Regions from separate parts of the Enterobacter sp. 4974935 genome, predicted to be linked through region 3. Evidence: predicted binding sites of a transcription regulator. Region 3 holds the regulator's gene; each other region holds the start of a gene.

Region 1 (5,641 bases), 1.4 Mb from region 3:
TTATGCTGAAGACCAGCCAACGAGCCAGCAAAGCTCACCTGATATTCTTCTTGGCCCCCTCTTTAATGACGTTCAGAGCGCCAAACTGTTCCCGGATCAGAAAACCTTCGCGGATGCCGTTCCCAAAAGCGACCCGCTGATGATCCTGGCGGATTACCGGATGCAGCATACCCAGTCCGGTTTTGACCTGCGTCACTTCGTGGAGATGAACTTTATCCTGCCGAAGGAGGGTGAGAAATATGTTCCCCCTGAGGGCCAGAGCCTGCGCGAACACATAGACGATCTGTGGCCTGTGCTGACCCGCACCACCGACAAAGCGAACAAATGGGACTCCCTCCTGCCTTTGCCAAAACCCTATGTCGTGCCGGGAGGACGCTTCCGCGAAGTCTATTACTGGGACAGCTATTTCACCATGCTGGGGCTGGCCGAGAGCGGCCACTGGGATAAGATCGGCGACATGGTGGACAACTTCGCATACGAGCTTGATACCTGGGGCCATATCCCTAACGGTAACCGCAGCTACTACCTGAGCCGCTCTCAGCCACCGTTCTTTTCTTTGATGGTGGAACTGTTGGCCACGCATGACAGCGACGCGTTGAAGAAATACCGTCCGCAGATGGAGAAGGAGTATGCCTACTGGATGGAGGGGGCTGATGGGCTCCAGCCTGGTCAGGCAAACAAACGCGTGGTGAAGCTGGATGACGGCTCCCTCCTCAACCGCTACTGGGACGATCTGGACACGCCACGCCCTGAGTCGTGGCTGGATGACGTGACCACCGCCAAAAATAACCCTAACCGTCCGGCCACCGAGATTTACCGTGATCTGCGCTCTGCCGCGGCCTCGGGCTGGGATTTCAGCTCCCGCTGGATGGACGATCCCCAGAAGCTGGGTACCATCCGCACCACCAGCATCGTGCCGGTGGATCTGAATGCGTTGATGTTTAAGATGGAAAAACTGCTGGCCCGTGCCAGCCAGGAAGACGGGGATACCGCAAGCGCAAGTAAATATGACGCGCTGGCCTCCGCACGTCAGAAAGCCATGGAGAGCCACCTGTGGAACGATAAAGAGGGCTGGTATGCGGATTACGATCTGAAAACCAGGAAGGTGCGTAATCAGCTGACTGCCGCGGCCCTCTTCCCGCTGTATGTGAAGGCCGCATCACAGGATCGCGCCGATAAAGTGGCCGCAGCCGCATCGTCGCGCCTGCTGAAACCGGGCGGTATTTCTACCACCACCATCAACAGCGGGCAGCAGTGGGATGCGCCGAACGGCTGGGCGCCGTTGCAGTGGGTAGCGGTGGAAGGGTTGCAGAACTATGGTCAGCAGAAAGTGGCGATGGACGTGACCTGGCGTTTCCTGAAAAACGTTCAGCATACCTACGATCGCGAGAAGAAACTGGTTGAGAAGTACGATGTCTCTTCGACAGGTACCGGCGGTGGCGGCGGTGAGTATCCGTTGCAGGACGGTTTCGGCTGGAGTAACGGTGTGACGCTCAGGATGCTGGACATGGTCTGCCCGAAAGAGAAGCCGTGCGACAGCGTACCGGAGAATCAGTCTGCGGCAAACGATGATGTTGCACCTGCTAAACAGGCGGCGCAGTAGCGCCCCTCACCCTAACCCTCTCCCCAAAGGGGCGAGGGGACTGTTCAGTGCGGTAACGCCACCGGGCTTTTTTCAGAAGCTGTAGCTCGCCCCGACCTGGAAGGTGCGGTCGCGGCCTATCCAGCAGTTGGTCGCGTCATAGCAGGTGAGCGTCTCTTTGTTGGTGACGTTCTGCGCGCTCGCTTTCAGCGTCAGCCCCTCCAGCGATGGCGCCAGTTCGCCCATGCGGTAAGATGCCGCCAGATCGTACTGCGTCGTACCGCCCAGCTTGCCTGCATCATTGGCTGGCGAGATCTCCATCGGCCCGGTGTAGCGTGCACCAGCCCCCAGCGCTAACCCTCTCAGCGGCGTGCTGTCAAAGGTGTAATCTCCCCACAGATTAAAGGCGTTCTCAGGGACCTGCGTCGGTCGTTTGCCCTGGTACTTGTCATCTTCGGTATTGATGGCGTGGGTGTAGGCATAATTGGCAATCAGCGTCAGGTTATCCGTTGGACGACTAATAGCGGAAAGCTCCGCGCCTTTCGATTCCACTTCCCCGGTCTGTCGGTAGTTGAGGAAGCCCGGATCGCTGGTCACCACATTTTTCTGACGAATGTTAAACACCGAGGCGGTGAAGGTAGTTGCATATTCCGCCAGCAGATATTTCACCCCACCCTCCACCTGCTTACTGGTGGTGGGCTTAACGTCTTTCGCGGTCAGCGTACCCTGCGGCGATACCGGTGCGAAACCTTCCGAATAGCTGATAAACGGCGAGAGACCATTGTCGAAGGCATAAAGCGCGCCCAGTCGTTTGGTGAGGCGATCCTGCGATACCCAGGCTTTGTCACCGTTTTGCAGATAGTTGGTGGTGACGGAACGGTAGTCGTCATAGCGCAGGCTGGCCAGCACGTTCAGCCCGCCAAACGCAATCTGATCCTGGAGGTAATAGCCATTCTGCTGATAGCTGAGACGGTTTTTCTGCGCGGTGTAAAGCCCCAGCGCATCGTTATCGATCTGCGAGTGATCCGGATTGCGCATATCGATACCCGGTGTGGACGAGGCGTAACGATAATGGAAGTGAGAGTTCAGCTTCTGGTAGTCAAAGCCCGCCAGCAGATGATGTTGCCAGTCCCCCAGCGCGACGGTTCGGGTAACCTGGTTATCAATGTTGAAGCTCTGCAAATCTTCATCCGTGGTATAGGCGAAGCGGTTAAGCTGGTAGACCTCGCTGCCCGTCCCGGTGGAATAGGCGCTGCGCTGGTGGGTATCCACGTCAAAGTAGCGCGCTTTCTGGTTAAAGCCCCAGCCACTGTCAAACTCATGCTCAAAGCTGTAGCCCAGCATCCACTGGCGCTGTTTGAAGCCGCTCCACTCATCCCCGGCATAGTCACGACGATCGGCGTATTTAGACCGCAGATAGCTTAGCGGCATCGGATCAGACGGCGTCAGGCTCGGCGTATTTTGCGCCAGCGCGTCAATGGTCAGGCGCGTTTTGTCATCCGGCTGCCAGGTCACGGAGGGGGCCACCAGATAGTTTTCATAGCGCGTGGTGTGCGCCTGTTCGTCACTTTCCGTTGCTTTGCCCAGCAGACGATAGTTCCAGTCGCTGTTCGCGATCTGCCCCGTGGAATCCAGGTACCCCTCTTTCAGATTGCGGTTTCCGGTATTAAAGCCCAGTTCCGTTTTCGCCTCTTTCTGCGGCTTTTTACTCTGAATATTGACCAGCCCACCCGGGGAGCCGCCGCCATACAGCACGGATGACGGCCCCTTCAGGATATCGACGCTCTCAATCAGCAGCGGATCGATTCGCGCTTTGGTGTTCCCGGTGACGTTATAGGGAAGTTGCAGGCCGTTGTAGAACTCCTGATCAACGTTGAACCCGCGGATTTTGTACTCGCTCATGTAAGAGGTGCTCCCGCGCACCTCCGTGGAAACGCCCGGCGCATAGCGCAGGATCTCGTTTACCGAACTGGCGTGCCGCTGCTCAATCTCTTTAGCGGCGATGGTGTTGATCACCTGCGGCGTTTTACTTTCCGCGACGGCTGATTTCGTGGCGCTATTGGTCCAGGCAGGGAGCGCGCTGCCCTGCTCTGTACCGGTTACCACGATGTTGGGTTCTTCTGCGAAAGCCTGTGTCTGCAATGCCAGCGTGACGGCGCCTGCCAACGCGCATAACGCAAAACGTGAGGTGCTCATAGTGTCGTCTTATTATTAGATGATATTGGGAACGACAATTATTATCATTTTTATTACCAAATCAATATCAGCGGAGAAAAACAGATCGTTTGTATTAAGTTTCATGCCAGCGTGCCGATAACCCAGAGACAGTCTGTCATCTATCGAGGAGCCATCTGGCGTGAGTAGCTACAGTGAGCAGTTCCTGAAACAAAATCCGCTGGCTGTATTAGGGGTGTTACGCGACCTGAAAAAGGGCGAGGTGCCGCTGCGCATCAACTGGTCAACCAGCCAGTTTATCAGCAAGATCCTGGACGTGACGGCAGAACACCTGATCGTGGATCTGGGTAGCCAGAGCTATGAAAACCGTGCCGCGCTACAGGCAGAAAACCTCTCGGTGATGGCCGAAACGCAGGGGGCTAAAGTCGAGTTTATACTGCCTCGCCTGACCACGATCGTGTACCAGGGTTTGCCTGCGTTTATCACCCCCCTGCCCGCTAATCTCTGGTTCGTGCAGCGCCGCGAGTATTTTCGCATCAGCGCCCCGCTTCACCCGGCCTACTTCTGTAAGGCGAAAATGCCGGACAAAAAAGAGATCCGCTTTCGTCTCTTCGACCTGTCGCTGGGCGGCATGGGAGCGTTGATGGATATGCCGAAGCCGGAAGGGCTGGTGGAAGGTATGCGTTTTAGTCAGATCGAGCTGGATATGGGCGGATGGGGACGCTTCTGGTTTGACGCCCAGCTGATTGCCATCAGCGAGCGCAAGGTGGTGGACGGCAAAAACGAAACCATTACCACGCCGCGACTGAGTTTTCGCTTTCTGAATGTCGGGCCAGGCGCCGAGCGCGAACTACAGCGCATCATTTTTTCACTGGAGCGTGAAGCGCGGGAACGCGCGAATAAAGTGCGCTGAAAGGCGTCGGGCAGCGTGCTGCCGCCCGACAAAGACGTTACATGGCGTCCATTGCTTTCTGTACTTTCCAGATATAACGTGGAGCCTGTGCTGACGGATGATTCTTCACAACGTGTTCGAAGAATTCATCTTTATCCATATCGTTAATCTCTTCTATCGCCTCTTTGCGATCGGATGAGAAGGTTCGGAGCAGCGCGCCAGCTCCGTTAACGTACGACACCACCAGCGCATATTGCATCACTTCCGGATCGTCAATCCCCTTCAGAATGCCATGCTCCAGAATGCTCAGGTAAGCGGTTCCCATAGAGATATTACGTTCCGGGTTTTTCAGCTCGCTGGTGGATGGCTGTCCCTTCCAGCCCATGTAGCGATAGACCTCTCTTCCCGCCGTAGAGGCTTTTAACTGCATCAGCCCCACCGCATTCGATTTACTCACCAGCGTCGGGTTCCCGCCGGACTCCACGGCGATGATCGCGGTGATCAGGCGCGGGCTCACGCCCCAGGCCTTCCCGGCTTGTTCGCTGATCGGCATCCACTGCATGGCCCGCTTTACCGGGACTTCAGGATTCCAGGGGGGATTTTTATAATCATGTTTTGAACTACAGCCAGCGAGCAACACAATCAAAAAAGCAAACCATCTCAATTTCACGTCATCTATCCTTATAGCCGGTCATCGCGGTACGTCGCCCCTTGAAGCAGGCGGCGTATAAGCGGCATGATATAGACAATTAGATTCTCATTCAGCAAGGAATTGCCATGCCTCAGTTTCATCTCATTGCACCGTCGGGCTACTGCATCAACCAGGAGGCGGCACAGCGGGGCGTTCAGCGCCTGCTGGAAATGGGCCATCAGGTAAAAAATCAGACAATTATCCCCCGCCGCATGCAGCGTTTTGCCGGTACGGAGGCGCAGAGACTGAGCGATATCAACAGCCTGGCAACGCTGGAAGGTGAAAACACCATTGTGCTGGC
Region 2 (5,641 bases), 2.5 Mb from region 3:
AGGCTCGATACCGCCGAACTCGCGTACGTCCAGCCCTTCCAGAGCGCTGTAAACCTGATCCAGTACGCCGGTTTTTTTCACGCTGCCGCCGCCGTAGGTAATCAGGACGCGGGCGTCCGTCGGGATTTGCGCGCGCAGGTCAGCGATAGCGTCTTTACCAAACAGAATGCGGGTTGGGGTGTGAAGATTAAAGTTGTTCATGGCTTGTTCCCTGTAGTGGGTAAAAAATCGTGGTGGCGCAGAAGGCAACCTGATGCTGCACATTGTGGCGGGCAGGCGCTATCCTCTCAATGCACATTCCTGCCGATGTCTTGCCCATTTCTACAGCGCTCTGGAGAAACGGTAAGAAAATGCGCACACTGTCAGCGTCGGAAACCGTACCCGGAGTAACTGAAAATGAACCGTGATGCCATCTGCCGCCAGCTAACGTCGCAGATTAAAAGACTGATAGATAACGGAAATGATTCGGCTGAGCTGTTGCCGGATATCCGATTGCTCTACGGTACCCAGCCCGGAACGCGCACCCCGGTGATGTATCAGCCCGGCATCGTGTTTCTCTTTTCTGGCCATAAGATTGGCTATATCAATGAGCGCGTGTTCCGTTACGACACCAATGAATATCTGCTTCTGACTGTACCTTTACCCTTCGAATGTGAAACTTTCGCGACAGAGGAGGTACCGCTGGCCGGGATCCGCGTCAACGTCGACATTCTCCAGTTGCAGGAGTTGCTGATGGAGATTGGGGAGGACAAACTTTTCCGGCCGTCGATGGCGGCAAGCGGTATCAACTCCGCGACCTTATCGGAGGAAATTCTCTGCGCGATTGAACGCCTGTTAGACGTGATGGAAAGGCCTCTGGATGCGCGTATTCTCGGAAAGCAGATTATCCGCGAAATTCTTTACCATGTGCTGCTGGGACCGGGCGGCGGGGCGCTGCTGGCGCTGGTAAGCCGGCAAACGCACTTCAGCCTCATTAGTCGCGTGCTGAAGCGCATCGAGAGCCAGTACACGGAAAACCTCAGCGTTGATCAGCTGGCGGCGGAAGCCAATATGAGCGTCTCGGCGTTTCACCATAACTTTAAATCCGTCACCAGCACGTCGCCGTTGCAGTACCTCAAAACTTACCGTCTGCATAAGGCGCGGATGCTGATGATCCACGATGGCATGAAGGCCAGCGCCGCGGCGATGCGGGTCGGGTATGAAAGCGCTTCGCAGTTTAGTCGGGAATTTAAGCGTTACTTCGGCGTCACGCCGGGGGAAGATGCGTCACGTATCAGAACCATGCAGGGAGCGTGAGGGGAAACGGAGGCCGGGTAAGCGGTAGCGCCACCCGGCTTTTATTTATGCGCTGCAATACTTTTTCTTGATCACCACCGCAATGGTACCCACCAGCCCTGCAACCAGCAGGAAAATCGGCAGGATCATCAGGAAGGTCATCACCTGGTCTTCATGGCGCTTAACAAAGGGGATCATATTCAGCGCGTAGCCGAGCGTGGTAACCACGCCCACCCAGAGCAGGGCGCTCAGCCAGTTGAAGAACTGGAAGCGGCGGTTAGAGAGGCCTGAAATACCCGCCATGGTAGGCAACAGGGTGCGAACGAACGCCAGAAAACGCCCGGCAAGCAACGCCAGCAGGCCGTGACGGTCAAACATGCAGGTCGCGCGCTGATGATATTTATGCGGCAGCTGCGCCAGCCAGCCTTTCACCACGCGGGTGTTTCCAAGCCAGCGCCCTTGCAGGTAGCTCAGCCAACAGCCGAGACTGGCCGCAGAGGTGAGGATCACCATTGTCGGTGCGAAGTCCATCACGCCCTTGCCGATTAACGCCCCTGCGAGCAGGAGCAGGCTGTCACCGGGTAAAAATGAGGCTGGCAGTAATCCATTTTCCAGAAACAGCGTCGCGAACATCACGAAATAGACAATCCCGACGACATGTGGGTCCGCCAGCGCGGCAAAATCGTGTTGCCAGAGCGCCGTGATGATATTTTGAATAACAGCCATGGACTTTCCTGTGGAACAGCAGATATAACGCTATTGTACTCCCAATTTTGCCTGTCGGGGTTGATCGCAGGCGCATCTCATACAGACTTTTCTGCTTGCGGTGTTCAGAATAGCGTCCAGGGAGTACATGTCAGCCAGCACTTTACACGATGCGCTCAAATCCTGCCGATAAATCCGCAATTAAATCGTCCACATTTTCCAGCCCGATATGCAGGCGGATTAAGGTCCCCTCGAAGTCCACCTCGCCGCCCGGGCGCAGGGCCGCAATCTGCTCCGGCTGATTGGGCAGGATCAACGATTCAAACCCACCCCATGAATAGGCCATGCTGAAGAGGGTAAAGTTATCCAGATAGCTTGCCAGCTCGGCGTCATTCAGGCGCTTCTTAAGAACAAATGAGAACAACCCGCTGCTGCCCGTAAAGTCACGTTGCCAGTATTCGTGGCCCTTGCTGCCCGGCAGCGCCGGATGGTTAACGCGCTCCACCTGCGGATGCAGCGCCAGCCACTGTGCAATTTGCAGGCTGCTTTCGTGATGCTGACGCAGACGCACGCCGAGCGTACGGATGCCCCGGCTGGTCATGTAGGCGGTATCGGCATCCACCATCTGGCCCATCAGGTAGGCGTTTTCACGCAATTGCTCCCAGCAGCGGGCATTAGATACCGCCGTACCGATCATGCCGTCTGAGTGGCCAATCAGGTATTTGGTCGCCGCCTGAATGGAGATATCGATGTCAAATTCCAGGGCTTTAAACAGCACACCTGCCGCCCAGGTGTTGTCGATCATGATGATCGCTTCCGGCGCTATGCTGCGCACCGCCTTCACGATGGCCGGGACGTCATGCACTTCCATAGTGATGGAGCCGGGAGATTCCAGGAACACAACGCGCGTGTTGGGCTGAATAAGCCCGGCAATACCGGCCCCAATCAGCGGATCGAACCAGCTGGTGGTGACGCCGAGCTTGCTGAGTATTTTGGTGCAGAAGTCCTGGCTTGGCTCGTAGGCGGTATTGGTCATCAGGATGTGGTCACCCTGTTCAACAAACGCCAGAATGGTATTGGCGACCGCCGCCGCACCGCACGGGAACAGCGCGCAGCCCGCGCCGCCCTCCAGTTCGCACATGGCTTCCTGCAACGAGAAATGGGTTAACGTGCCACGGCGACCGTAAAACAGCCCGCCCTTAGCGCGATTACGCGTGGCGATTTTTTTATCTTCGACGGTATCAAACACCAGCGAGGAGGCACGCTGGATCACGCTGTTGACCGAGCCCTGGGTGTATTTTTTACTGCGTCCTGCCTGCACCAGCGTGGTCTCAAGCTGCTTTTTAGTCATGTTCGCTAACCCTATTTTTATACGTCTGGACGTCCAGACTACCACGATTGTCACAATGTGCATCCGGATGCTTATCGAATAAGCAGAAAATATTATCAAATATTCGCATAAGAAATTTTTACTGCGTAAGCGCAAGGAAAGTGAGCGAAAATTACGGCACTATGTAAATACTAATGAGAACTACTATCAATTCGACGACGTTTTGATATTATTACGTTCAGATTGTGTGATTTGCGTCCTGGAGATACAGAGTGGGTAATAATTTGATGCAGACGGATCTCTCCGTTTGGGGCATGTATCAACATGCTGACATCGTCGTTAAGGTTGTGATGATCGGCCTGATTCTGGCGTCCGTGATCACCTGGGCTATCTTCTTCAGCAAGAGCGCCGAACTTCTTTCACAAAAACGCCGCCTCAAGCGTGAGCAGAAGCAGCTGGCGGAAGCCCGCTCTCTGGATCAGGCTTCTGATATCACCTCATCCTTCCATGCGAAAAGCCTGACTACCCTGTTAGTGAACGAAGCGCAGAACGAGCTGGAACTCTCCGCAGGCAGTGAAGATAACGAAGGCATTAAAGAGCGTACCGGCTTCCGTCTGGAGCGTCGCGTTGCGGCCGTGGGTCGTCATATGGGCCGCGGTAACGGCTACCTGGCGACTATCGGCGCTATCTCCCCGTTCGTCGGCCTGTTCGGTACCGTCTGGGGCATCATGAACAGCTTTATCGGTATCGCCCAGACGCAGACCACTAACCTTGCGGTCGTCGCGCCGGGTATCGCAGAAGCGCTGCTGGCAACGGCTATCGGTCTGGTTGCCGCTATCCCTGCGGTAGTTATCTATAACATCTTCGCGCGCATGATTGGCAGTTACAAAGCCACACTGGGTGACGTTGCCGCGCAGGTTCTGCTGCTGCAAAGCCGCGATCTGGACCTGAACGCCAGCGCCGTTAAACCGGTGCATGCGGCGTCCAAACTGCGCGTAGGTTGATTGTATGGCAATGCGTCTTAATGAAAATCTGGACGATAACGGTGAAATGCATGAGATCAACGTGACGCCGTTTATCGACGTCATGCTGGTTCTGCTGATTATCTTTATGGTTGCCGCGCCGCTGGCGACGGTGGACGTGAAGGTGAATCTGCCAGCGTCCTCCAGCCAGCCGCAGCCGCGTCCGGAAAAGCCTGTCTACCTGTCCGTGAAGGCCGATAAGTCCATGTTCCTGGGCAACGATCCGGTGACGGATGCCTCGGTTATTCCGGCGCTGGACCAGCTGACCGGCGGCAAGAAAGACACCACCGTCTTCTTCCGCGCGGATAAAACCGTCGATTATGAAACCATGATGAAGGTAATGGACACGCTGCATCAGGCGGGATACCTGAAGATTGGTCTGGTCGGCGAAGAGAAAGCGGCCGCGAAGTAAAACGAAGGCGAAGCCGCCTTCCGTGCCGGGTGGCGGCTTCGCCTTACCCGGCCTACAATCTCAGGCTAGCGCCGCCGGGCGAACCACGTTGTCAGCAGTTAGAAGATGTTGTTGACGCCTCTTCATCGAGCGCCACGCAGGTGACGTTTGATGTGCGATAGTTGCCTTCCGAGAGTTTACGGGTCAGGCGCAGGGTGGCTGTCTCGCGTGCCAGCAGGTACTGATAGTTCGTCTCCAGTCGCCCAAGGATCTTCTCTTTAAGCTCAGGGCGCAGCTCAATAATGGCGTTCATCACCGCGCCGTAAATCTCCTCTTTGGCCTGCAAGGCATAAATTTCCCGACGGTTCTGCCATTTCAGGCGCACCAGCGTGGCCGGAATCGAAACCAAGTCCTGCGTTATTCGCGTCATCTCGTCATTTTTTATCTTTTTCAGGGCGTCGAGATTCTGCTTTAAGATAAATTCATCGCTTTTCTTATCATCTAAAGTCAAATAAACGTTATTACCGCTATCATCATTCACGTTAATCATCCCCCAGGTTATAAAAAATGGGATTGCTTTTTTCACGCGTAATTAAGTTAAGCCAAATTTCATTGCCAGCTTCATTTATTTGCTGTGTTTTCTCGGCCATTATTTGACTTAGAGCCTGGGCATCTATTTCCCCTTCGGCCTGTAAATCATTTAGCAGATGAACTAAGGCTTCAATCTTGATGGCACGAAATAACCGTTCTTTTAAATGGCGATCGTGCTCTTCCAGCACCATATTACGGGATTTGCCGGTGCGTGAAACACCAATTAATATATCGGCTTCATAGTCGGAGAGTTTTCTTTTTCCTTGAGTGAAATTCGCCTCTTTATCTGCTTCCGTCGAAGGCTGTTCCACAGGCGTAATGTGGTAC
Region 3 (5,641 bases):
ACTCGCTTCACGGTAAATGTTACAAAGCACTACGAAATATGTGCTCTTCGTCATAATCCTGACTTTTGCCTGATTAAAAGCATTGATAATTCGCGTCGCGAAAAATAACCTAAAGACGGTAGTTAATTCGAGGGTATTTCTGACTACCCCTGACCATTTGGTCTTTTCTGTTTTTCGCCGTTTAAGGCGTTTTAATTCGTCAAAGAGGAATAATCTATGCGTACGTTCAGTGGCAAACGTAGTGCGCTGGCGCTGGCTATCGCCGGTGTGACAGCAATGTCGGGCCTGGTGGTTGCGCCAGAGGCAAAAGCAGCAGGTTTCATTGAAGATTCCACCCTTACGGGCGGTATTTATTACTGGCAACGTGAGCGTGACCGTAAAGACGTCACTGAAGATAAATACAAAACTAACCTCTCTCACTCGACCTGGAACGCCAACCTGGATTTCCAGTCGGGATATGCCGCCGATATGTTCGGGATCGATATTGCAGCGTTCACCGCAATTGAAATGGCCGAAAATGGCGACAGCGGCCATCCGAACGAAATTGCGTTCTCCTCCAGCAATAAAGCTTACGACGAAGACTGGTCCGGCGATAAAAGCGGAATCAGCCTGTATAAAGCGGCTGCAAAATTCAAATATGGCCCGGTCTGGGCGCGTGGTGGTTATATCCAGCCAACCGGTCAGACGCTGTTAGCGCCGCACTGGAGCTTTATGCCAGGTACCTATCAGGGCGCGGAAGCCGGTGCTAATTTTGACTACGGCGATGCGGGGGCGTTGAGCTTCTCCTATATGTGGACCAACGAGTACAAAGCGCCGTGGCACATTGAGATGGACAAGTTCTATCAAAACGATAAAAAAACCAAAGTTGATTATCTCCACTCGCTGGGGGCGAAGTACGACTTCAAAAACGATCTGGTGCTGGAAGCGGCTTTTGGTCAGGCTGAAGGTTATATTGATCAGTACTTTGCTAAAGCCAGCTACAAATTTGATATCGCAGGTAGCCCGCTGAGCACCAGCTATCAGTTCTACGGTACGCGCGACAAGGTCAGCGATGGCAGCGTAAATGATATTTATGACGGCACCGCGTGGTTACAGGCGCTGACCTTCGGCTACAAGGTGGGTCAGGTTGATTTGCGTCTGGAGGGGACATGGGTCAAGGCAGAAGGGCAACAGGGCTATTTCCTGCAACGTATGACGCCAACCTACGCCTCTTCCAACGGTCGTCTGGATATCTGGTGGGATAACCGCTCTGACTTCAACGCCGACGGCGAAAAGGCAGTCTTCTTCGGCGCAATGTATGATCTGAAGAACTGGAACCTGCCTGGCTGGGCAGTGGGCGCGTCCTACGCGTATGCCTGGGACGCGAAGCCAGCGGATATGGCTACGCCAGACGCCTACTACGATCCGAACTACCGTCTGAAAGAGTCTTCATACAGTCTGGATGCGATTTATACCCTGCAGGAGGGCCGTGCGAAAGGCACGATGTTCAAACTGCACTTCACCCAGTATGACAACCACTCCGATATCCCGAGCTACGCGGGCGGTTACGGCAACATCTTCCAGGATGAGCGCGACGTGAAATTCATGGTCATTGCGCCATTTACCATCTTCTGATGAATGCTGCGGCGGGCTGTGTCCCGCCGTTATGGAGACTGAACATGATGAAAAAAAGGGTAATCGTTGCGCTGCTGGCATTCGGGCTGGTGGCGTGCGCGCAGGATCAGGCGCCGAAAGAAGACTCCCGTCTGAAAGAGGCGTATAGCGCTTGCATCAATACCGCACAAGGTTCACCTGAGAAGATTGAAGCCTGTCAAAGCGTGCTGAACGAGCTAAAAAAAGACAAAGCCCATGAGCAATTCGCCACGCAGGAAAACGTTCGCGTGATGGATTACCAGGCCTGTATTCAGGCGCGTAAAACCGGTAACGATCAGGAAGTGGCGAAGCGTTGCGATAAGATATGGGACGAGATTCGCAATAACAATAAATAAGTTGCTTTACGCCCGGTGGCGCTGCGCTTACCGGGCTTTTTCCAGGCAAAAAAAAGCCAACCTCACGGTTGGCTCAGAGTATTAACACTGACTTATTTTGCGTCGTGAGCATGTTCATTTTCGCGGCAATCCCCTTCAGCACAGTGACCGTACAGGTACAGGCTGTGGTTGGTCAGGCGGATGCCATGACGGGCGGCGATTTCACGCTGGCGTGATTCAATGGAATCATCGCTAAATTCAATGACCTTGCCACAGTCGAGGCAGATCAGGTGATCGTGGTGGTGTTGCTGAGTCAGCTCGAACACGGATTTACCGCCTTCGAAATTATGACGAGTAACAATGCCCGCGTCATCAAACTGGTTCAGCACACGATAGACGGTTGCCAGCCCAATCTCTTCACCCATATCGATAAGACGCTTATAAAGGTCTTCCGCACTGACATGGTGATTGTCTGGCCCCTGAAGCACTTCAAGGATTTTTAACCGAGGAAGCGTTACTTTCAGGCCAGCTTTCTTTAATGCGGTATTGTTGTCAGTCATGCGGAATCTGTCCTGTTGCTAAACGATTCACTTCAAAAGAAGAAGTGACAGAAAATGCACTTGGGATAATGCGTCTCATTATAGAACTGCCATGGCTAAATGAAAACTGCAAGTCTCAAGCAAAGTATGCTTATAAAAACGTGGTATCACCAACAAACTTGTTCGATGGCACCCACTTTTTACCAGGGGGATATTGTACAGGTCTGGACGAAAAAGTTAAAAGTTTGTAGCAATTAATTTAATCGGTTTTACCTGGACAACGGGCGCAACCGGAGTTGCGCCGCAGGGATATCAGGCGTTAAGGATATCGTCCAGGTTCAGCTCTTCACGAACCTGCTTAACCCATTTTTCTACACGCTCTGCGGTCAGCTCTGGCTGACGGTCTTCATCAATGGCAAGGCCAACGAAGTGATCGTCATCTGCCAGACCTTTGGAAGCTTCGAAGTGGTAACCCGCTGTTGGCCAGTGACCAACGATCGCCGCACCGCGCGGCTCAATGATGTCGCGAATAGTGCCCAGCGCATCACAGAAATACTCAGCGTAGTCTTCCTGATCGCCACAGCCAAACAGGGCAACCAGCTTGCCGTTGAAGTCGACTTCTTCCAGCGTCGGGAAGAAATCGTCCCAGTCACACTGTGCTTCACCGTAGTACCAGGTCGGGATGCCCAACAGCAGGATGTCATAGCCCTCGAGATCTTCTTTGCTGCTCTTGGCGATGTCATGCACATCAGCAACGTCTTTACCGAGCTGTTTTTGAATGTTTTTTGCGATATTTTCAGTATTGCCGGTATCACTGCCAAAGAAAATGCCGATGATTGCCATGAGTAAAATAACCTCTTGAAACTTAATGGTATGGTGGCGCAAATTGTCCACGGATAAGGGCAATAATAGCAGAACAGGCAACCCTGCGGAAACAGCTATCACGCAGGACTGCACTCTGTGCTACATGAAAAAGGTAATATTGGGGATTTTCTGACTCACGCCTTGCCGCGTAACGTCTCAAGCTGGGCGATCAGCATCTCTTCGATCAGTTCGCTGCGGCTGATGTTGCGCGCGTCAGCTAACTCGTTAAGCGCATCGACGGCATCGGCATTCAGCTTGAGTTCGACACGCTTAAGCCCACGATTTTTATCGCGTTTAAGCTGGTTGCGTTTATTGATACGCAGCTGTTCATCGCGCGAAAGCGGATTCGTTTTCGGTCGTCCCGGTCGACGCTCATTCGCGAACAGATCTAGTGTCGTACGGTCCGTTTGTTCTTTGGCCATGATTCTGAGACTTCGGGGGAAACACGCCGCCCTGCTAATGCCCGGGCGATAAGCGCGCCATCATACATCACCCATATCCACACGCCAACGACTGGAAGCCCGTCGTCTTCCGGTCGCTGGCTTTTTAATCAATTCGCTGTATCAGTAAGATAGCGGCGAATGGCGCGCAGGACCGCATCCGGTTTTTCCGCGTGGACCCAGTGCCCGGCACCGGCGATGACGTGAGCGCGAGCCTGCGGAAATTGCGCCAGCAGCGTGTCACGGTACGCGTCAGTGACGTAAGGGGAGTTGCCGCCGCGAATAAAGAGGGTAGGGTGCGGCCAGGCGGGGACATTTTCCCACCCCACAATATGCGAATACTGATCCCACAGTACCGGGACGTTAAAGCGCCATTGTCCGTCAACAAAGGATTTCAGCAGGAACTGGACTACGCCTTCTTCATCGAGATGCTCGCGCATAACGGCTGCCGCCTGCTGGCGTGTGGAGACGCCTGACTCTGTCACGGCATTGATCGCAGCGAAAATCTCATCGTGACGGCGAACGTCGTAATTGACGGGCGCAACGTCAATGACCACCAGACCGGAAATTCGCTCAGGGGCCAGCGCTGTAAGCGCCATCACCGCTTTACCGCCCATTGAATGCCCGATGAGCGTCGCTTTCTGGATATTATTCGCATCGAGGGTGTCCCGCAGATCCTGCGCCATGGCTGCGTAGGTCATCTCCTCCGAGCGCCCTGAAAGACCGTGATTGCGCATATCAACCTGGAGGATCTCGTGATCGGTCACTAAATCGCGCGCCAGCACGCCCAGGTTATCCAGGCTACCAAACAGGCCGTGAACCAGTACGATGGGAGAATTATTGTTCGGCGATTGTGCAGTTTGCGCTCGGGTATTCAATTTCATGGCAAAGTTCTTTTTTTAGGTTTGTCAGGTTAGGGTATCATGTTGACCATTCTGCCGCCCGGGGGCAAGGATCCAGTTTAATCTGACTTTTGCCGCCAACCTGGTTTGACGCTATCCGCTGTTGGGATTAGACCTTATAATCTCAACGACTTGTATTCAGATAAGATATCGCACTGGATTAAGATGAAAACAATCGAAGTTGATGACGAACTCTATCAGTATATTGCCAGCCAGACGCGGCATATTGGGGAGAGCGCGTCCGACATTTTACGGCGCATGCTTAAAATTTCCGCCGCCTCACAGCCCACTCCTGTCACTAAAGATGTCGTGTCTCAGCCGAGCGTTGTTGCACAAGTAAAACCTGCCGTCATGCCGGCAAAAGACAAAGTGCGCGCGATGCGCGAGCTGCTGCTGTCCGATGAATATGCAGAGCAGAAAAAGGCGGTTAACCGCTTTATGCTGGTGCTGTCTACACTTTATTCACTGGATAACAACGCATTTGCAGAAGCGACAGAGTCGCTGCACGGTCGCACGCGCGTTTACTTCGCAGGTGACGAGCAGACCCTGCTGCAAAATGGCAACCAAACCAAACCCAAACATGTTCCCGGTACGCCATACTGGGTGATCACCAATACCAATACGGGCCGCAAGTGCAGCATGATCGAACATATCATGCAGTCCATGCAGTTCCCGGCGGAATTGATCGAAAAGGTTTGCGGTACAATTTAACCCTTGCATCAGAAGGACCAGGCAATGGCAAATCACAGCCGTGCAGGACAACCTGCACAACAACGCGATTTGATTAACGTCGCTCAACTGACCGCGCAGTACTACGTGCTGAAGCCGGTGGTGGGCAACGCAGAACACGCAGTGAAGTTTGGTACATCTGGCCACCGCGGCAGCGCGGCGCGTCATAGCTTTAACGAACCGCACATTCTGGCCATTGC

The links. The regulator Fur, encoded in region 3, represses iron uptake genes when iron is present. The targets are predictions, from matches to a motif close to ATAATAATGAGAACNACTATCAA.
Region 1: a site for Fur is predicted at 3,798-3,820, ahead of AC4OVS_RS09200 (TonB-dependent siderophore receptor). Genes of this name have one in related genera too.
Region 2: a site for Fur is predicted at 3,499-3,521, ahead of exbB (tol-pal system-associated acyl-CoA thioesterase). Genes of this name have one in related genera too.

Annotation. Positions count from the first base shown of each region.
Region 1 is NZ_JBZWGT010000003.1:1,681,454-1,687,094, reverse strand. It holds gene AC4OVS_RS09205 (alpha,alpha-trehalase) at 1-1,603, shown strand, start outside; gene AC4OVS_RS09200 (TonB-dependent siderophore receptor) at 1,676-3,778, opposite strand; gene ycgR (flagellar brake protein YcgR) at 3,939-4,670, shown strand; gene emtA (membrane-bound lytic murein transglycosylase EmtA) at 4,708-5,319, opposite strand; gene ldcA (muramoyltetrapeptide carboxypeptidase) at 5,427-5,641, shown strand, end outside.
Region 2 is NZ_JBZWGT010000003.1:507,209-512,849, forward strand. It holds gene yqhD (alcohol dehydrogenase) at 1-201, opposite strand, end outside; gene AC4OVS_RS03600 (AraC family transcriptional regulator) at 397-1,296, shown strand; gene yghB (DedA family general envelope maintenance protein YghB) at 1,342-2,001, opposite strand; gene metC (cystathionine beta-lyase) at 2,144-3,331, opposite strand; gene exbB (tol-pal system-associated acyl-CoA thioesterase) at 3,583-4,314, shown strand; gene exbD (TonB system transport protein ExbD) at 4,319-4,744, shown strand; gene AC4OVS_RS03625 (hypothetical protein) at 4,836-5,273, opposite strand; gene AC4OVS_RS03630 (hypothetical protein) at 5,266-5,641, opposite strand, start outside.
Region 3 is NZ_JBZWGT010000003.1:3,057,079-3,062,719, reverse strand. It holds gene chiP (chitoporin ChiP) at 217-1,614, shown strand; gene chiQ (ChiQ/YbfN family lipoprotein) at 1,662-1,988, shown strand; gene fur (ferric iron uptake transcriptional regulator) at 2,081-2,527, opposite strand; gene fldA (flavodoxin FldA) at 2,819-3,349, opposite strand; gene ybfE (LexA regulated protein) at 3,505-3,792, opposite strand; gene ybfF (esterase) at 3,921-4,694, opposite strand; gene seqA (replication initiation negative regulator SeqA) at 4,878-5,423, shown strand; gene pgm (phosphoglucomutase (alpha-D-glucose-1,6-bisphosphate-dependent)) at 5,448-5,641, shown strand, end outside.